DNA from 2 places in the Alteromonas pelagimontana genome. Region 1 is predicted to be linked to the other one. Evidence: predicted binding sites of a transcription regulator. Region 1 holds the regulator's gene; the other holds the start of a gene.
The links. Region 1 encodes sigma-54, which starts transcription at its own class of promoters, with help from an activator protein. Its sites were predicted from a motif close to GTTGGCACGNNNNTNGNNT; they were not measured.

Region 1 (16,120 bases):
GGTTTGCCAGTTGAACTAACTGAGTCGCTGCTCTTGCATGAAGTCCAAGCTTATTCACTATAGTAAGAGATTTTTCTATTCGCATTATTTGTTTAACTCACGATGACGGATCTGAACATCAGGATGAATATCACTGAAATTCTTGGCAAGCGTTTGCGCTACGAAAACAGAACGATGTTGACCACCAGTGCAACCAATAGCAATAGTGACATAGCTACGATTATTGCGCTCTAAATGAGGCAGCCAGGTGGTGAGTAGATTCTGTATTTGCCAGATAAACTTGGTAACAATGGGCAGTGAGCCAAGGAACACTTCAACTGGCGAATCCAATCCATTCAGATGCTTTAAATCAGGCTCCCAATGTGGATTGGGCAGGAATCGCGCGTCAAATACATAATCGGCATCTTTAGGTATACCGTGCTTAAACCCAAAAGATTCAAATACCAATACCAATCTGGAGCTTTTCTTCCCCAGGATGCGTTCTCGAATGAGTTCTGCTAATTGATGAATAGATAAGGAATCTGTATCAATATATAAATCCGCTCGCTCCGCAATGGGAGCAAGTAAACCCGCTTCGGTTTTAATCGCTTCAGACAAGGATTTGTTTAGCTTTGCCAACGGGTGTAAACGACGAGTTTCGCTGAACCGCTTAACCAGAATATCATCGCTGGCGTCGATATAAACTATGGTCATATTCCAAGACGCCGGCAGATAATCAAGAATTTCTACCAGTTCAGCGGGATCTTTGGGCAGATTTCGAACATCAATGCTAACTGCAACCTGATCGTATTCTTCTGCAACAGTATGGGTAAGGGCGGGAAGCAGATTAACCGGAATATTATCGACGCAGTAGTACCCTAAATCTTCCAGCGCGCGCAGGGCGACAGATTTTCCTGACCCGGAACGCCCACTGATAATAATAAGCTTCAATGCCCATCTCCCTGTAAACGTAGTGACGGCTTATTTCAAGGCCGTCACTATATCATCGCTTGTGGTGGCTTTCCGAATTGCTTTAACTGTGTCTCTGTCACTAAGTTTAGAGGCAACCGTAGCTAATGTTTGTAGGTGTCCTTCAGTTTGTTCTTCTGGTACCAGTAATGCAAAGAAAATATCTACCGGTTTATTATCAATAGCATCAAAATCGATAGCGGGTTCAGTGGTAACGACAATGGCAACCACGCGATCCAGGCCCGGCAACCTGGCATGCGGTAACGCAATACCGTTTCCGATTCCAGTACTTCCCATACGCTCTCGAGAAAGCAACCCAGTGAGAACCGCAGCCTCTTCTACCTGAGGATTATTTTTGGCCGCTATACCACTGATGATTTCCAGGATGCGTTTTTTGCTATTGCAATGGACCGCACATTCAGTGCGGTCCATGCTGATTAGAGTTTGAATATCCATGACGGGCATTAGTGCTTTTTCAACTTTTCCTTGTGCTTGATAACTTGCCTGTCAAGCTTATCTACCATACCGTCAATTGCCGCATACATATCTAAGTTTTCCGCAGATGCAAACACCTCAGCACCGCTGAGATGCATGGAGGCTTCAGCTTTTTGGTTAAGTTTTTCTACGTTAAGTATTACATGAACATTAGATATGTGATCGAAATGACGCTCTAACTTGCTGAACTTTGTTTCGACATAATTACGCAAAGAATCAGTGATCTCGACATGATGACCAGTAAGGTTGATTTGCATATTTCGTCTTCCTTATTTTGAGCCGCCTTATCAGATAAGGCTTTTACGTTGGTTAGACGGTGGGATCGATAACGACTCCCGATATTTTGCTATTGTTCGCCGAGCAACTTTTATACCCTGTTCGGCCAACAATTGAGCAATCTTGCTGTCGCTTAGCGGCTTACTCGGTTTTTCTGCTGCCACCAGCTTTTTAATTAATGCGCGAATAGCGGTAGATGAGCACTCGCCGCCAGAATCTGTCGCCACATGGCTGGAGAAGAAGTACTTCAGCTCAAAAATCCCACGGGGCGTGTGCATGTATTTCTGGGTGGTTACCCGCGAAATAGTAGATTCATGCATGTCTACCATCTCTGCGACATCATTTAGCACCATAGGTTTCATCATTTCAGGGCCATGTTCAAAAAAGCCCATTTGCTGCTGAACAATACAGTTAGCCACTTTCAGCAATGTATCATTGCGGGATTCTAAGCTTTTTATGAACCATTTCGCCTCTTGCATATGAGAGCGAATGAACTGTGAGTCACTGCTGTTTCTCGAACGACGACTCATAGCGGCATACTGCTGATTCACACTTAGCTTTGGCAGGCTGTCAGGATTAAGCTCAACTGCCCAACGGCCGTTTTTCTTGGTAACCGACACATCCGGTATTACGTATTCCGGTTCTTTGGTTATTAAGGCGCTGCCGGGGCGAGGATTCAGCGTTTGCAACAAGCGCATGGCCTCGCGCAACTGATCTTCTTTAAGCTTCGATTTGCGCATCAACGTACGATAATCTTTGCTGCTCAACAAATCAGCATATTCATCGATGATCATTTTGGCTTCTTCCAGCCAGGGCGTATCAGGGGAGAACTGCTTTAACTGCACCATCAGGCATTCCCGCGGATTACGGGACCCAGAACCAAGAGGGTCGAACATTTGAATCCGCTTAAGTACACATTCAACTTCGTCTTCTTCGATAGGATCTTCCATATCTTCGTCGTTTACACTTTGTAGAATGTCTTCAACGGTGACAGTTAAATATCCCGATTCGTCTATGGAATCAATAATGGCCATAGCAATTGCACGATCGGTATCAGAAAAATGTGTCAGACGCATCTGCCACAAGAGATGATCCTGAATGTTATCTGTGGTCTCACCCTGAAAAACCTGTTCATCGTCGCCACCACTACCACCAGAAGAGGAAGACGCTGCGGGGGCAGAAGACGCGGAATAATATTCATCCCAGGTACTATCAATAGGAAGCTCGTCAGGCAGGTCGTTTTTCTCTAACGCTTCGCCGGTATCCATATTGTCCGACGGCGTACTTGCCGTTTCATTAAAGTCGTCATTGTCGAGATTGTTTTTCTCACCGACATCATCGTTCCCTTCATCCACCTCCAATAGGGGATTGGAATCCAGAGCTTCCTGAATTTCCTGTTGAAGATCCAGCGTCGACAATTGCAGCAGTTTAATTGCCTGCTGCAATTGGGGCGTCATAGTTAACTGTTGACTAAATTTTAGCTGTAAAGATGGTTTCATCTACGTCTTAATTTCAATGCTCGTGTACGCTTGCATCCGTTAATAAACAATAAGATATGCAGGTTCTTCATATCTTTACTATAGCCTGAATTGTTCACCAAGGTATACATCCCGTACTTTTTGATTACTTAATACCTGTTCAGCACTACCTTGAGCGATCAACTCGCCGTGACTTACAATGTAGGCTTCTTCACAGACGTCCAGGGTTTCACGTACGTTATGGTCTGTGATTAGGATCCCTATTCCACGGTCACGCAAATGTTGGATGATCTTCTTTATATCATTAACCGAAATCGGGTCAACTCCGGCGAAGGGCTCATCGAGTAAAATAAATTGAGGGTTGGCAGCCAGCGCGCGTGCAATTTCGACTCGGCGCCGTTCACCGCCTGACAAACTCATACCCGTACTATTACGTATATGGTTGATATTAAATTCATCAAGTAGCGCGTCGGCTTCTTCTTCCTGTTGTACAGAGGATAAGCCTTTCCGCGTCTGCAGGATAGCCATAATATTTTCATGCACTGTCAGTTTTCGGAAAATAGAGGCTTCCTGCGGCAAATATCCTATGCCTTTTCTGGCCCGTTCGTGCATGGGTTGATGGGTTAACTCGTTATCATCGATAAAGATTTTACCTTTATCTAATGATACGAGCCCTACTATCATGTAAAAGGTGGTGGTTTTTCCGGCACCGTTAGGGCCCAATAATCCGACAATCTGCCCGGTGGATACAGAAAGGCTGACATCTCGTACTACCTGACGGGATTTATAGGATTTCGCCAGATGACTGACGGACAAGGTGGCCATTACTTCTGTGATTCCTCTGATTCTGGGTTCTCTTGTGGTTTTTCCGATTGGTTTTCACCTTCACTTTTTTTCGGGCTGTTCACTGCGTCTGGCCGAAAAACCGTGGTAACACGACCAGGGCTTGATTCATTTCCACCGGTGGCAGACAACTGCTCTTTCGCCATATCGTAGGTAATGGTATCGCCTTTTACTACGCTATCGTTTTGTTGGATCTCAGCATTTCCAGTCAAAGATATAGTACGTTTCGCTACCTCATAACGGATTTCATTGCCGCTGGCTTTCACCTTCGTGCCATCATCCATAATTTGCTGGTAACGTGCAGGTGTACCGCGTGCAATAAAAACCTCTCGCCCTTCACCTTCAGAAGCAATTACCTCTACCTCGTCCGCATTAATAACCAAGGTTCCCTGAGAAATACGTACGTTGTCCTTAAACACTGAGGTTTTATTTTTCCCGTCAATAAATTGTGATTTGGAATCGACTTTGATGGGTTTGCCGAAATCCTTAACATCCGCTAAGGCTGAAGTCGCCACCAGAAGCGAAGCAAAAATACTAGCGGTCAGGAGAGTAAATAGTTTGTACATGATCGATTAACTCATATTTGCGGGTTTGGAGATTGGCTTTAAACCCATTGCTGTTAATAACGTATTCTACACCATGAATTTCCACCGGTTGATCGGAAGCCATGGTTTTTGCTTCAAGATTTATTTTAATAAAGTCGGTCGTAATGGTTTGTACAAAGTCTTCCTGACTTAAGCTTTTAATAATTACATCAGATTCCAACTGAATTAAATTGTTGTTATACAAAGTGCCTTCATTGGCCGTGACCTGCCAGGGTGGAGCGTTTTCTTCGACATACACGGTATATTCGGGCTCCTCAAAGAGCACAAATCCCAATAGATCGTAGTGCTCCATGGATTTTGCGAACACCTGATGGTTAAGCTTACCGTTTTCATCATATAAGGTGGTGGTGAGATTTTTAGCCAGATAAGCAGGGCGTAAGGCATCTAGACCTTTACTTCGTTGCGTCTCATCGGGTTCAGCCAGCCACACGGGCAGGTACATAAGCAATGCCATTACAAATAGCGCGGCAATGCTGATGCCGAGTCGGCTCATATACTCGCTCCGTGGATGCTATTTAGCTTTCCATGAGCCTGCAGAATTACGTCACACACTTCGCGCACAGCACCATAGCCGCCGGGCTTTGTGGTTATCCAGTTTGCTTCTCTTGTAATTGCTGGATGAGCGTCTTTAACGGCAATTTTGGTGTCGGCAAATTCGTAAAGACCTAAATCTGGCATGTCATCACCCATTGCAGCTACTTGCGTAGGAACTAAGGCTAAATCTTTACACAGTTTTGCCATTGCAGTGGCTTTATCTTCTTGTCCCTGAATAACATATTTTACTGACAATGTTCGCATACGGCGTTCGACAATTGCCGACTCACGGCCGGTGATAACGGCAACCTCTACGCCGCTTTTTACCAGTGCCTTAATACCGTATCCGTCGCGAGTATGAAAAGCTTTAAGTTCCTCGCCGTCATTGCCTAAATAAATTCTGCCGTCTGAAAAAACGCCGTCTATGTCGCAGACCAAAAGTTTAAGCGCCTTGAGCTTTTCGAAACGTTCATCTGAAATTACACCATAAAAGGTGACTTCCGGTGCCATTTATAACACTCCTGCTTTAAGCAACATGTGCATATTGAAAGCCCCAATGGGGATGTGATTATCGTCGACTACCATTAACGCACTGATTTTATACATTTCCATTAAATTTAACGCTTCGACAGCCAGTTCTTCCTCGCCGATGGTTTTTCCGCCCCGAGTCATTATTTGCGCCACACAAGTCGCATGAATATCCACCTTGGCATCCAGAATACGGCGTAAATCACCATCTGTAAAAATTCCTTGCATGACTTGATGGTCGTCGACTATCGCCGTCATACCTAATCCTTTGCGGGAAATCTCAAGCAGCGCATCAGACACTGTGGCCGTGGTTTTCACAATTGGCAGTTCCGGACCAGTCAACATGATATCGCTGACTTTTAACAGCAACTTGCGGCCCAAGCTGCCCCCTGGGTGGGATAACGCAAAATCATCAGACGTGAAGCCTCTGGCATCAAGCAGGGCAATAGCCAATGCATCGCCTAACACCAGTGTGACGGTAGTACTGGAAGTAGGAGCCAGCCCGAGAGAGCAGGCTTCTTCTGCCACACTAATATCCAGAACAACATCGGCATATCGGCCAAGCGTGCTGGTTTTGCTGTTCGTCATCGCAATAACGGGCACATTCAGTCGCTTCAGTACTGGCAACAGATTAATAAGTTCGACAGTTTCACCGGAATTGGAAATCGCCAGCAGCACATCATTTTCGCTGAGCATTCCCAAATCACCGTGATTGGCTTCACCGGGATGCATAAAAAACGATGGTGTCCCTGTGCTAGCTAAAGTGGCGGCAATTTTGTGGCCGACGTGACCGGATTTACCCATGCCACTGACAACTACTTTCCCTTTACAATTAAACAAAATATCGCAGGCTTTCTCAAAAGCACTATCTAGCCTGGCTTGCATGGCTTGTATCGCTTTGGTTTCTATCGCGATAACCCGCTGTGCTGATGCCACAAATGAAGAATGCATTTCTGTCATTTATTTAAACAACCAATATTGATACAGCAAGAAACACAGCACGAGTATGGTGCCTTCTGTCCGTCCGATATGTCGCTTACCGAAGAAATTAAAACTAAATATAAACAGCAGCAGGGTCATGCCAAAAACAATATATATATCCCGTCCGTAGACATCAGCGTCCAAAATTCCTGGCGCTATAAGTCCCGGCATACCCAAAACTGCCAATAAGTTAAAGATGTTAGACCCGATAATGTTACCTAGCGCCAGATCATCTTCACCTTTCAGCACACCCGCTATGCTGGCTGCAAGTTCAGGAAGGCTGGTGCCAAGCGCAATAACTGTTAAGCCGATAACTAAATCGCTCACGCCAAAGTAATGCGCAATACTCACCGCGGCCTGAACCATAAAATGGGCGCTTAACAGTAATAAAACAAGCCCTACGCCAATCCAGGATACTGCAGCGCCCATGCTAACGCCTGAAGGAATTTCGTCAGCGGTCTCAGCCATAATGGGATCTTCTTTATCAACTTTTAAAGATATCCAGGCTACACCAGCTAAAACAACAATAAAGAGACCAAACAGAACGATACCTTCAAAATGAGAAAGATGACCGCCTGAAACGAAAAACATCGCTAATATCGTTACTCCCAGCAATAAGGGAAGTTCTCTTTTTAAGGTGGTAGAAGATACCAATAGCGGCTTGATAAGTGCGGTCACGCCCAATACGAGGCCAATATTTGTAATGTTGGACCCCAGCGCATTTCCCACCGCTGTATTTATATTGCCGTTAATAGAAGCAAGGGCTGAGACCCCAATTTCTGGCGCTGAAGATCCCATGGCAACAATAGTCAAGCCAATCATCATGGGCGACATGCCAATATTTTTTGCCAAAGCGGAAGCGCCATAGACAAACCGGTCAGCGCTCCAGCTTAAAGTGGCTAATCCAACCAGAAAAATAAAGACTTGTAAAAGCACAGGCGCTCATTTTATGTGAATTTCTGAAGATTGTCGCAAAAACAAAGGCTTTTGCCTATGGGTAATGCGTATAATCCCCCCACAGTTTGCCAAGAAGCTGACGTGATAAGGAAATTAACCCAATAACCGGACGTCATTCATTGTTATATTGGCTACAATTGTGGCTGGTACTGCGTCCAGTCTCGTCTTGCGTTATTCAGGGGAATAGCTGCAAAGCGTTGAATAACGCTTTCCGATTACCAGTAACAGCAGCCAAGTCTTCAGGTTTAACTTGCTGGAGCGGGACGAGTATTCGTTAAATTAGAACATAACTTGTAACTTTTTACTTTTGGACCGCGCATCAAAAAAGCGTACAATACGCTAAACTACACTGGTCAGTGAACTTTTGAGGCCGAGGTGGCATTATTGCCGCAGTAAAGTCGCTCTGGCAGTGACATCCCATTCGTAACCGGCAAGGACACAATTCTCTTTGGGTATGGATAATTTAGTCGAAATAGACAATATGACATTTCGTCGCGCGGACCGCATGATCTACGACGATGTGTCTATCAAAGTGCCGAAAGGCAAAATTACAGCCGTGATGGGCCCTAGTGGAATAGGTAAAACCACGCTTTTACGCCTAATTGGGGGACAACTGGAACCGGACGAAGGCGATATCCGTTTTGACGGCAGGTCCATCGTTAACATGCGTCGTAGCGAACTGTACCAAATCCGCCGGCGCATGAGTATGTTGTTTCAAAGCGGTGCGCTTTTTACCGATATGAGCGTGCATGACAACGTCGCATTTCCGCTGCGCGAACATACTAAACTGGCAAGCGACATAATTGATACCATCGTTGCGCTTAAGCTTCAGGCAGTAGGCCTTCGTGGTGCTGCCAAGCTGATGCCCAGCGAGCTTTCCGGAGGCATGGCCCGACGGGCTGCTCTGGCTCGTGCCATAGCGCTAGACCCTGATTTGATAATGTATGACGAGCCTTTTGCCGGACAGGATCCAATCTCAATGGGTGTGCTGGTAAAACTTATTCGCCAGTTAAACGATGCGCTCGATGTTACCAGTATCGTAGTAACTCATGATGTCACCGAAGTCCTTACGATTGCGGACTATATTTATATTCTTGCCGATAAACGGATTATTGGGGAAGGTACTGCCGATGAAATCCGTAATAGCGATTCGGAGCTGGTGCAGCAATTTCTGCAAGGAAAAGCAGATGGTCCCGTGCCGTTTCACTATCCCGCCGATGATTTAAAAAGCCGCTTGTTTGGAGATGGTTTATGAACATTTTTCAAACCATCGGCGCAAGCACCATTGAAAAAATTGTCAGCGTGGGACGGGCAGGAGTAATGCTTTTTGGCGCGCTGTTTGCGCTTCCCAAGGCAAAAAATATTTCGCTGACCATTCATCAGTTGTATGTAGTGGGCGTTCAGTCACTGCTGATTATTGTGGTGTCGGGGCTGTTTATCGGCATGGTTATGGCTCTTCAGGGCTATACCATCCTGGTGGGATATGGTGCCGAAGGAAGCTTAGGGCCAATGGTGGCGCTGTCTTTGCTGCGAGAACTCGGGCCGGTTGTAACCGCACTGTTATTCGCGGGGCGGGCCGGTTCTGCACTTACTGCGGAAATTGGTTTAATGAAAGCCACCGAACAATTAAGCAGCCTTGAAATGATGGCTGTGGATCCTCTTCGTCGAGTCGTTGCGCCGCGGTTTTGGGCAGGCATGATATCTATGCCTGCATTAGCCCTTATTTTTAGCGCTGTAGGTATTTTAGGTGGACATCTGGTAGGTGTTGATTGGTTAGGCGTTGACGGCGGCAGCTACTGGTCGTTAATGCAGTCGACGGTAGAATGGGATAAGGATGTCATTAATGGTGTCATAAAAAGCCTTGTTTTTGCCTTGGTTGTGACTTGGATAGCCATATTTAAAGGATATGATTCCATTCCAACCTCTGAAGGAATTAGTAAAGCCACAACAGAAACTGTGGTCTTTTCGTCATTAGCTGTTCTGGGGCTGGACTTCGTGCTGACTGCCCTGATGTTTGGAATCGAGTAAGGGGATAATATGAACAAATACCGTGTGGAACTGATGGTGGGAGTATTTGTCGTACTGACTATCGGTGCCGTTTTGTTGCTGGCACTAAAAGTTGCTAATACTACCATGACCAGTGACGGCGACACTTATACGTTGTATGCGAAATTCGACAACATTGGTGGTTTAAAAAGCCGTTCAGCAGTAAAAGTAGGGGGCGTAACAATAGGGCGGGTAACGTCTATTGCTCTTGATGAAGATGATTACACCCCTGTGGTAACGCTAAGTATTTCCAAACAATATAATGAATTCCCGGATACAAGTTCTGTCTCCATTCTTACTTCAGGATTACTTGGCGAACAATATATTGGTTTCCAGCCAGGTTTTTCTTTTGAAGGCGTGGCTAATCTGGAAGAAGGCGATTATCTGCAAGATACAAAATCCGCATTGGTTTTAGAAGACCTGATTGGACAGTTCCTGTTCAATCGTGGGAAAAACGATTAAAAGCAATTCAGCCGCTTACGCTCATAAGCTGGATTAGAGAATTTTAGGAAATTTAGGAGAAGTCCGTTGAAAAAGATATTAGTGATAGCTGGATTGTGGTTATTTAGCATAGTTGGCATTGCAAGCGCGCAAGAAATAAATGAGGACAATCCCTATAGTTTAGTTCACGGCGTAGCGATGAAAACCTTTGACCGTATTAAAGCCAATCAGGCAGAAATTAAGAAAAATCCGGAAATCATGCGCACCATTATGAAGGAAGAGCTACTTCCGCATATAGATTATCAGTTTGCTGCGTTTATGGTGTTGGGTAAACATTTTAAATCTGTTCCTAAAGACAAACTTTCTGAGTATGTTCAGGTTTTCAGAGAGTATCTAATCACTACTTATGCAGTAGCAATGGGATACTACGATAATCAGGAAGTCTTGTTCGAGCCGGAAGTAGCGTATGATGATAAAAAGTCAGTAACTGTGCGAGCAGTGGTCAAAGATCCTTCCCGTCCAGAAATTAATGTGGCTTTTAAAGTGCGCAAAGATAGCCGCACCAATGAATGGAAAGCCTATGACATGGTGGCCGAAGGTATCAGCATGTTAAACAGTAAAAGAAGTGAGTTTGAATCTATACTGCGCCAGCAGGGAATTGATGCGGTAATTTCGCTGATGCGCGAGAAGATCGAAAATCCAATGGAAATAAAAAAAGAACTGGAGAAGGATAACGCGTGAGCCTATTCCAGTTAAACAGTAACGGCAAAGTAAGTATTCACGGTCATCTTGACCGTGACACTCTCGCCAAAAACTGGTGGAACATGTTAAGCTCAGACGAGAAGAGCGCACTACAACAACTAAAACGCTGTGTACTTGATTTAAGCAGCGTTGAGCGCATTGATAGTGCTGGTCTGGCTTGGCTGATTAATGCAGTCCGGGACGGTAAGAAACAGGGTGTACAGGTCATATTAAACGATGTGCCTGAAAAACTGATGAAGTTAGCAAAAATCAGCGATGTCGATACGCTTTTACCGTTAGAATAGATTCCTGGCAAAAATATCGAGTGTAAAATCTATGGATGTAACTGAAATTGAAGCATTGCTGAAAAAAGAACTGGGACTGGCTGAAGTCTATGTTCGCGGCGAAGGTTCTCATTTTAATATAATCGCGGTAAGCGACCAGTTTAATGATATGAGCCGCGTCAAACGTCAGCAGATCATTTATGCGCCCTTGGCTGATAAAATTGCTGACGGTTCTATGCATGCCATTTCGATTAAGACTTTTTCTGAAAAAGACTGGAAGCGCGAGCGTCAGTTCAATCTTCCCCAATAATTGGTCACCGCCATCGTGGATAAATTAGTTATAAAGAAAGGTTCTCCGTTACGTGGAGAAGTGACAATTTCCGGCGCGAAAAATGCGGCGCTTCCGCTTTTGATGACCAGTTTACTGACCAATGAACAGTGTCGGTATACCAATGTTCCGGCACTTCGCGATATCAATACCACGGTAGCGCTACTGAAAGAGCTCGGTGTGGGAATTGAGCGTCCGGCTGATAATGAAATTATCATTAACGCGAACAGCATTAAAAGCGTTACTGCGTCCTATGAACTCGTTCGCACAATGAGAGCTTCAATTTTGGTGCTGGGGCCGTTATTAGCGAAACATGGCAAGGCCAATGTCTCTCTTCCTGGTGGCTGTGCTATCGGCGCTCGTCCAGTCAACTTGCATCTCGCTGGCCTTGAGCAAATGGGCGCTACCATTGAAGTCGATGAAGGCTATATCCGTGCAGAAGTTAATGGTCGCCTGAAAGGCGCTCGAATCTTTATGGATATGGTAAGTGTGGGCGCAACGGAAAATCTGATGATGGCTGCGGCTCTTGCTGATGGTCACACCGTGCTTGAGAATGCAGCCCGTGAACCCGAGATCGTGGATTTAGCGAACTGTCTGAACCAGATGGGCGCAAAAATTACTGGCGCAGGAACGGTAAATATTCACATTGAGGGTGTGCCTGAACTGAAGGGTTGTAATTATCGGGTCTTACCCGATCGAATTGAGACAGGCACTTTCTTGGTAGCTGCAGCGGTAACCGGTGGAAAAATACGCTGTGTAGCAGCGGCACCAGAGACGCTTGATGCAGTGTTAAATAAGCTACAGCAAGCAGGGGCCGAAATTACCACCGGGGATGATTGGATTGAGCTGGATATGCAAGGGAAAAAGCTTACCGCCGTGCACGTAAAAACTGCTCCGCATCCAGCTTTCCCTACCGATATGCAAGCGCAGTTCGTTACCCTTAACTGCGTGGCAGAGGGAACCGGAGTAATTACTGAAACTATTTTTGAAAATCGCTTTATGCATGTACCTGAACTGCAGCGTATGGGCGCAGAAATTTCCCTTGAAGCCAATAGCGCGGTATCCAGTGGAAGTTCAAAGCTTAAAGGTGCTCCGGTGATGGCTACCGATCTTCGTGCGTCTGCCAGTTTAGTTATCGCTGGTTTAATTGCTGATGGCGAAACTCACGTTAATCGTATTTATCATCTAGACCGCGGATATGAGGCGATTGAAGCAAAACTTAATGGGCTCGGTGCCAATATAAAAAGAGTCAGTGAGTAGACATTTCGGCACAGAATAGCGAATTCTAAGGCAGAATATTCTGCCTTTTTTATACCTTGCGTAGCCGGTTAGCTGTATCTATGCGGATTGGTCTTAAGGCTTTGTTTGGGATCAGGAGCAAACAGTAAGATAAAATCTGCTCCGCCCAAAGAACTGTCCGTTACCCAGCAGTCTCCCGAATGCCAGTGTTGAATGCGCTTTACAATAGCAAGCCCTAAACCCGCCCCACCGCGCTCACGTGAGCGCCCTGAATCCGGACGGTAGAAGGGGGCAAATATTTTCTCTTTATTTTCGTCGGTCACGCCCTCTCCGTCATCTTCTACATGCAAAAGTAATGATGAATTTACAACTTCGGTACGAATTAGAATGTGGCTATGGGCATAACGAAAGGCATTCAACAACAGGTTCTCAAGGGCCCTTTCAATGAAGTGTCCATCACCTAAAATTTCTACATCGCTTTCAATTATGGTAACGGGGATCTTGCGAAGATTATGCGCCGCGATACGTTGTAATATCTGCTCTACAAGCGCCAAAAAAGGAATACTACTGAAATTGAGTTCAGGCACTGAATTTTCTGTTCGCAGATAATCCAGCATTTCCTGCACTAATCGTTCAAGATCGTTTACGTCGTCGCGCATTGCTATCCAAGCGTCAGACCTAGGAGGAGAATCCGATGCCAGAGCAAATTTTAAACGCGCCAGCGGGGTACGAAGTTCGTGAGCGACAGCGCCGGTCATTTCTTTGTGCCGGGCGAGCAATTCTACTACCTGATTGCTCATCTGGTTAAGTGCTTCGGCAATATTGCTAACCAGCGAACGCTTAGGCAGCTTGATAGTATCAAGTTTACCGTCGGCATTAAGGTTCTTCAGTGAAGACGCTATTGCCGTAAGATCGCGCCATAACGGCCACAGCCACAGCGCTATCAGCAAGCCCAAGAGAAGAAAAAACACGCCACTATACAGGCTCACGTTGCGGTGTAACGGAGCCGGTTTATGAATCGAAATTTCATACAGAGTATCGGCAGAAGCCAGCGTGTAGAGTTGAGTAGAATCCTGAGAATGTAACGGTACTATTTCGCCAGCTTGTAGCGCAGTTAAGGCGTCAGAAGGCCATGCAAACATTGCGAGTGGCACCTGTGCAAAGTCTATGTCTGCCTGCTGCAGAAAATGCTCTAAATCTATTTTCTGATATTTAACTTGTTTAAGTATTTTAACCAGTTGCTGTAGTTCTGGCGAGGGTTCTGCTGCTTGCTGTTCAAAAACCTTATCAAGAATGGCGCTGAGAGAAACTAGCGTCAGTGCGATAAAAATATACAGGCTGATGAACAGTTTCGCCATCAGGCTTCCCAAGCGTCTGCTACAAAGAAAAACCCTTTTCCCCAAATGGTTTTGATGCGAAAGGGGTTACTGGGGTTGTCGAACAGCTTTTTACGCAGGCGGGAAATGCGGACATCGGCAGAACGATCGAGGCCGTCGTATTCTCGGCCAATGATTTCCTCATAAATGGTATTGCGATCCACGACTTGCGACGGACGACAGGCAAGTAACCAGAGCATGTCAAATTCGTGGCTGGTAAGAGTAATTAACTGCCCGCCCAACTTTACTGAACGGGCCGTTTTGTCAATAACGAGTCCGCCGTAAACCAGCTTTTGTGGAGTATTGCTAGCAGTCGTCGCAGGTTTCGCGTTCACCCGGCGCAGGAGCGCGTGAACCCTCGCCAGCAGAACCCGTGGCTCGATAGGTTTAGTGACATAATCATCAGCGCCAATTTCAAGCCCTAACACCTGGTCAAAATCATCGTCTTTGGCGGTCATAAACAACAGTGGCCCACTATATTCTTTGCGCAGCGCCTTACATAACGTAAAACCGTCTTCGCCAGGCAGCATCACATCCAAAATTACAAGTGCGGGACGGTGCTCTCGAACTGCATTTACCAAATTACTACCATCAGGATACTCCAGCACCGTAAACTGGCTGACAATCAGGAAATCACTGACCAGCTTACGAAGTCGGTCATCGTCTTCTACGAGAATGATTTTGTCCATTAAAATAGGCTCCAGGGGCTTCTAACCCGTTGTCTAACACGGGACTTCTCTGATTTTACAAATAGTTGCTGAGAAAAAAGTACATCGTCTCGGCCCGTTTTAATATAAAGCCAGGTGTCTTGCTTAAGCGAGATCTTGAAGGTGCTATGTTTGGGCATGCTATCCCAGCATTTTTGCTTCCTTGTATCCAAGAATAAACATAGCCTGCCGGCTGGTAGCGACGGAGGGGAAGTCTCAGAAATCGTTATCTGCATCTGGCAAACTGATCCTGCGTGATCCACAATACAAACCTGTGGCGCTACTTCCCAGGGAGCTGTGGAAGCCTGTGACGATTGTGTGAAAAGCAAAATAACAAGCGTGAAGACTATCCTTAGCAACGATACGCCCCGTTAAAAATGGTAAGTAACTCCGGCGAATATACTACTTATATGGTTGCTTTTCACTAACGGACTGTGAGTTAACGATGATGGCAAGTGCTGGTAGCGAAAGAACAGCAACACGCCCCAGTTTTCATTTATCGGCCGGGCTGCAGAAAGATTGACGCCCGGACGGAAGCCGCTGCCAGCGTGGTAGTGTAGCCGTTCATCCAGCGTATCTTCAGCACCTACGCCGTAGTAGTAGTCGTTAAACGCAGCGCTGTTCCAAGCCAAATTTGGGGTAATACCTATTTGCCATTGCCCCATTTGAATATTCTGCTGATATTGCAGGTTCACCAATTGACCCTGATGCACACCACTAGCATCGGTTTGTATCGCTAATTGCCATTCGCTGGCGGGATTACGCCAGTGGGCGCGAATACCAGCATGAACAGCCCAATCGCGAGATTGAATTTGGCGTAAGCTGATGCGGCTTACCGGCTGACCAAACGAGGGGCTCTGCTGTGTATCATTGTCACTGCTTAGAAAAGCCTCGGTACTGAGTACATCAAAAGAATGCCAGTCTTTGAAAGCCCGCGCTTCCCGATTGAGAACAAAATATGTATCGAATGCAAAATTCTCATCGCTTTGCCATTGATATCCGGCTTCCAGATTATCAAAATAAAAGACATCGCCGTACCACGCAACATCCGCCACCACAACCAGCGGTTGATCATCACCGCCACGCAGCGGATTACTGCGTTCACCTAAGCCGCCCGCTAAACCTATTTGCCAGGAGTCGGAAAAAATGCAGTTGTTGTTGACGCACTCGCCACGAGCGAAGTTCGTAAAAGCCAATAGCAATAAAAGTAAGCCGTGCTTTAACAATAGAGAGATCCCGCAAACGTAATCTGTCACTAGATTACCAAACCGCAGTTAGAAGGACAGCTAGCGATTACAATTATTCACAAATTA
Region 2 (4,845 bases), 1.7 Mb from region 1:
CGCGGCTGACCCTTTTTCACGATTGGCCATCATTCTAATCGGCAAGGCTGTGCTCACTCAGCGCAAAAAAGCCGCGCCCGAAAAGAGATAAATGGTTTCCTCTGTTTCTGAGCTGATCAGACATCAGTGTGGATCAGTATAATGTTTGCAGCAAATTGGAAAAGCGGTTTGGCAAGTTATATTGTTTATCTGGGGTTTACTCTAGTTCGTTTTGAACTGGAACATGCGGTCATAAAAAAACCAGGTAAAAACCTGGTTTTTTTATCGTATTTCAATTAGCAATCCTGGTCTTTTGTGTCCATGCCTTCTTTAGCATCTTCACAAGCGTCTTCCACAGCGTTACCCGTATCAGTTACCACGTCGTCTAACTCTTCACCTGCATCCTCCGCAGGGCCCTGATCACAGGCGCTAAGAGACAGAGCGAACCCAGCAACCATCAAAGTTTTTAAAAATGCTTTATATGTCATCATATTCCTTTCTCCTTTATCCTAATTAATCTTAAACTCTAGGTGATTTACCGCGTAACGCATTTGCAATAAGCGAAATGACCAATAGCGCGACAAATACGAAGAATAAAAACTGAGCAATACCTGTAGCTGCACCGGCAATGCCACCGAAACCAAAAACTGCTGCAATAATGGCGATAATAAAGAATGTAATAGCCCAACCTAACATAAGTAAATCCTCTTATTGCTTCCGTAAATTCACAATAAGATATGCGCGAACTGTGCCAAATCTGCAAGCATTTGATTTTAATCCTTAAATAATAATTTTTCACGAAAGGTAGTGAGTTTTATTATTCACTATTACAAGAAGAATGCACTTTTTACACGATGCTAACAAGGTGGGACGCCTAAGTTAATCCTCATCTTCTCCTCTATATATCGAGGGCAAGAGCATGAATGAACAAACATTCAGCAGTCTTAAGTAATAAACAAAATTTATCATCGAAACGCCGTAAAACCCTTCCTGATGGCTCTGCTGGAGCATGGATGCTTAAGCAGTTCGACTAAAAAATCTTCACTTATCGCGAAAAATCATTCACGATCTCTCCCTGTCCATATCCCTGACGATCTTGATATAATCTTGCCATCCAACATCAAGGACCTTCCATGTCAAAAAATCATTCCGCCTTTATTGGGCTAATGCAGCGGGCAAAAAACGTAAAGCGTTGGCCATTAATGGCGCAGTTTCAGGATGAAATTCTTTCCACCCATATTTATGAAGCTGCTGTCGTCGCACATATGTTGGGAGCCATTGCCGCGGACGTATTTGAAGAGGATATTGATCCTGATCGGGTAGCATCTATGGCACTTTTTCATGAAGGGAGTGAGATAGCGGGAATGAGTGATATTCCTAGTCCGGTTAAATACCACGACCCTGAAACGACAACCGCAATAAAAAAACTGGAGCGCCGATTCGAGGCAATGCTGATTAAAACGCTTCCTGAAAAGCTGCAGGCTCGTTATCAGCCTCTTATTGAGCAGGACAAAGAAGATGCCCACGTACGCTTGGCGAAAGCTGCAGATGTCCTTTGTGCATATTTAAAATGTGATTACGAGCTGTCTAAATCGAACGGAGAATTTTCTAACGCCAAGCAGGAAATGGAAATTCAGCTTGGAAAGTATCGTGAGCTTCACCCGTGCGTTGACTATTTCTGTCAGGTATTTTTAGAAGATGCAAAAGGGACGTTAGATGAACAAACACGGGATTTGGACTGGGTAGAAAGAGCGAATACCCTTCATCTTTCGGAATAACTGTGAGCTTAAGTTTAACCCTACCCATGACGCCTTTCGCCATGGGTAATTTTCCTGAGGTCTACGCCGTAGCATCCTGTAAAGATTTCATTTCATCGTGACATTGCTGCATACGAACTCGGACCCGGCGAAGCTCAGTGGCGCAGTTGGCGGGCTGGTTTTCTTCCAGTGCGTCGTCAATGGCTTCGAGAACTTTGTCTTCAACTTCTTCAAGCTGGTCTACATAAGTGTGGTCTTTATTCGAACTCAGGGCGCCCAGAAGATTCGTATACATGTTGCGTACATCAACAGTCCAGTCAGAATCGGTTTCTGCATCACCTTGTTCAGAAACCGCGTAGGGCTGAAGGGCGGCTATGGCTTCCTGCTTTTCGGTAATCATTCTGGTGAACATCGCTTTCAAATTTTGCTGGGACACTTTTTCGATCCCGTCCTGATAAAATTCTATCCCACCATTCATTACTTTGATTATGTCAGTTACTTTGTCAACCTGGGGTGTTTGATTACTCATAGGAAATCTCCACATACAAAAGAAAAGAAAAAACGCCAGCCAATCTCGCAGACTTCGGTTGAATACAATGCACACTACGTTCCATAGTAAGACCGGTAATGAGTTTGTAATGTTGAACAACCTTGCTGATTAATAACAGTTTTTTGAAAACGTAAAAAGAGAGTCTGGTGTGGCGCGGGATATTGGAATAAGAACCAGTAAAATTTACCTTCTCGTTGTAAGAAGAGAAGGCTCTGGTGCGGCAAAGCTATAGAAACGGTTTGGCTGACAACACAGGAAGACACTCAGCTGCAGGCTCTTAATATTGTCGCTGTTCTTATTTAAGCAGGAAAGATCGCTAGAGGGAATGGGTAAATTTCTTCAGTGCAATGGGATTCGCCTCCTCGTTATGTGTATCAGGATGATGTTCAACAAGAAAGTTTCTTATGCTTGGGGTAGTTCTGTGAAAACTATGTTAAGCAGCTTGCTACCAGTAATTCGCTTTGTTGTGTGCTCACCCAGCGCGAGAATTTTTCAAATTTTGACAAGCCAAAATCGTGAAGGTTTAGGGGGCTAAATCAAGCAAGATGTCCACTGACGACTGAGAAAGATGTTACTGCCACTACTCCTTTTGATAGAAGTATCACGGGCTCATTGGATGAATGAAATGGCCGCATTAGGAAAATCGGCGTAACTGAGGTGAGTGAAGCCGGTTGGCCACGTAACCAATTATCTCTCGTTGATAAACAGTTTCAACGTCTTAGCGGCTAATCTGGCTTAGTTGACAAAATTTCATCGACTGCAAACGCATTGTTACCAGTGGAAACCTTATTTGCGCCCATTCTCACCATTACAGAATAATAAATATCATTCATAGGCTTCGTTTCTACGCTCATTTCGGTACCTGTGTTTAGCGGCTGTACAATTTCACTACAACCGGACATTGTACACTGCTCATCTTTCATCACCGGCGGTTTCGGCTCATTTCTTGAACGAGTGACTGTTTTACCAATCGTCCCTTTCTTTTCAACATCGGTTTTTACAATCGCTACCCAGCTATAGCCTCTCTCTTTCGCCAATTCAGCTGAACGATAAAGTGTATATTCCTGCACTTTGTCAGCCGGAGTTTCATCTGTAGCTTTAAACATTACCCGATATTCATTATCACTTAACTGGACACTGGAGTATCCATAACCGTTAAATGTCTTAGCTGACTGATATGGGGTAGGAGCTACGCTGGGTAACGAAGAACATGCCGCCACCATCAGTATTCCGGACATTAACACTGTTAATGTACATTTGGGTATTCGAGCTGTTGAAGGTAGCAATTTCATGATCTGTCCTTAGGTAAGAAATTTAAACATCGCGGTTCTTGCGAACGTGAGCAGCGCCATTCGCTTTCCCGAAGAGGGTTGGCTTGATGTTAACCCTTTAAATACTCCACTACAGAAGAAGCCTAATAAGACTGAAGGTGACGCGATAAACAATCTTGTTCGGATTTTAAGTCTGGCCACTGCATAGTCACTTCGTCTTTGCGAAATTGAGTAATGTTGATGGGCGTGATGAACAGCGTTTATTTCCTTGTTAAGGAACATTGCCATAATTTCTCCTTAATGTACATCTTCCTCAACGCCAGCCTTTCCTATAAAAGCGCGAACGATCGGCATGAAAGTCAGATGCTTATAAGCGTTTTTTGCCACTGTGAATGCAAAAGCAGCAAGACAGCCATTGATGATAATTAATACCAATGAAGACCACGCAAAGTGTAAACCAGCATGATGAAGCGCAATTCCTAATGCCACATTAATAACCAACCAACAGCAACAAGCGAAAGTAAATGAAGCAAGTAACGAAAGGGCGGTAACGACAAGAGACTTTTTAACGAGCTCTGTCTCTGCAGCCATGACTTCCGAAAGCGCTTCAACTTCTGCTTTTTTCTGCGCATATACGTTTTTAAAGGCGTTTAGCGTTTCTTTAAAAGTTGCGTCATCATCAGGCCTTTTTTCATCAGCACATGAATCTGCCCGGCCAGTATCACTGGCCGGGCAGTAGGGATTGGTTTCATTGGACCCGTAGGCCGCATTGTGAAACTGTTCCTTGTTAGTAGACATGCTTACTTTTTGCGCATCAGTGAAGTGATCAACATACCTGCTGCAAACGCTACACTTGCGGCAGCTATAGGATTTTCCACTGCGTACTTACGCACTGAAGAACCTAGCCATTTTTGCTCTGCTTCGCGTTTGCTGGCAGCAACTTTTTCGCTAGTTCCTGAAGCGGATGAACGTAGCGTTTCCTCTGCTCGACTTGCAGAACTCGCTAATTTATCTACAGAAGAATGCAGAGTTTCCTGAAGCTTATCAGTGACTGGATGAGATTTCTCTCCCACACCGTTTGCAGTAGATGGTTTTTTTGAAGCTAAATTATCTGTTACGCCTTGTGGTGTTTGAATAGCCATTGCTATCTCCTTTTCGATGAATTTCTGCATAGAGGGCGCTGCAATGCGTGTACCAAGACGAAGATATTCGTAAGCCATTAATTATGAAGAATATTTTAGAAGGGTACCGCTAAGATAAATATTGTGCCAAGTAAATCCTTCAGCGG

Region 2: a site for sigma-54 is predicted at 2,333-2,351, ahead of CA267_RS16885 (ferritin-like domain-containing protein). Genes of this name have one in related genera too.

What each region holds. Positions count from the first base shown of each region.
Region 1 is NZ_CP052766.1:1,161,671-1,177,790, reverse strand. It holds gene CA267_RS05405 (HPr family phosphocarrier protein) at 1-85, opposite strand, end outside; gene rapZ (RNase adapter RapZ) at 85-930, opposite strand; gene ptsN (PTS IIA-like nitrogen regulatory protein PtsN) at 961-1,404, opposite strand; gene hpf (ribosome hibernation promoting factor) at 1,413-1,700, opposite strand; gene CA267_RS05385 (RNA polymerase factor sigma-54) at 1,731-3,218, opposite strand; gene lptB (LPS export ABC transporter ATP-binding protein) at 3,297-4,022, opposite strand; gene lptA (lipopolysaccharide transport periplasmic protein LptA) at 4,022-4,606, opposite strand; gene lptC (LPS export ABC transporter periplasmic protein LptC) at 4,575-5,138, opposite strand; gene kdsC (3-deoxy-manno-octulosonate-8-phosphatase KdsC) at 5,135-5,689, opposite strand; gene CA267_RS05360 (KpsF/GutQ family sugar-phosphate isomerase) at 5,690-6,658, opposite strand; gene CA267_RS05355 (calcium/sodium antiporter) at 6,668-7,624, opposite strand; gene mlaF (phospholipid ABC transporter ATP-binding protein MlaF) at 8,100-8,900, shown strand; gene mlaE (lipid asymmetry maintenance ABC transporter permease subunit MlaE) at 8,897-9,673, shown strand; gene mlaD (outer membrane lipid asymmetry maintenance protein MlaD) at 9,683-10,153, shown strand; gene CA267_RS05335 (MlaC/ttg2D family ABC transporter substrate-binding protein) at 10,220-10,873, shown strand; gene CA267_RS05330 (STAS domain-containing protein) at 10,870-11,178, shown strand; gene CA267_RS05325 (BolA family protein) at 11,210-11,467, shown strand; gene murA (UDP-N-acetylglucosamine 1-carboxyvinyltransferase) at 11,483-12,745, shown strand; gene CA267_RS05315 (ATP-binding protein) at 12,814-14,082, opposite strand; gene CA267_RS05310 (response regulator) at 14,082-14,789, opposite strand; gene CA267_RS19215 (DUF3019 domain-containing protein) at 14,789-15,136, opposite strand; gene CA267_RS05300 (MipA/OmpV family protein) at 15,179-16,063, opposite strand.
Region 2 is NZ_CP052766.1:3,829,720-3,834,564, forward strand. It holds gene CA267_RS16870 (hypothetical protein) at 276-470, opposite strand; gene CA267_RS16875 (DUF1328 domain-containing protein) at 499-675, opposite strand; gene yfbR (5'-deoxynucleotidase) at 1,113-1,757, shown strand; gene CA267_RS16885 (ferritin-like domain-containing protein) at 1,819-2,265, opposite strand; gene CA267_RS16890 (CC0125/CC1285 family lipoprotein) at 3,012-3,578, opposite strand; gene CA267_RS16895 (hypothetical protein) at 3,588-3,845, opposite strand; gene CA267_RS16900 (hypothetical protein) at 3,855-4,355, opposite strand; gene CA267_RS16905 (DUF883 domain-containing protein) at 4,358-4,699, opposite strand.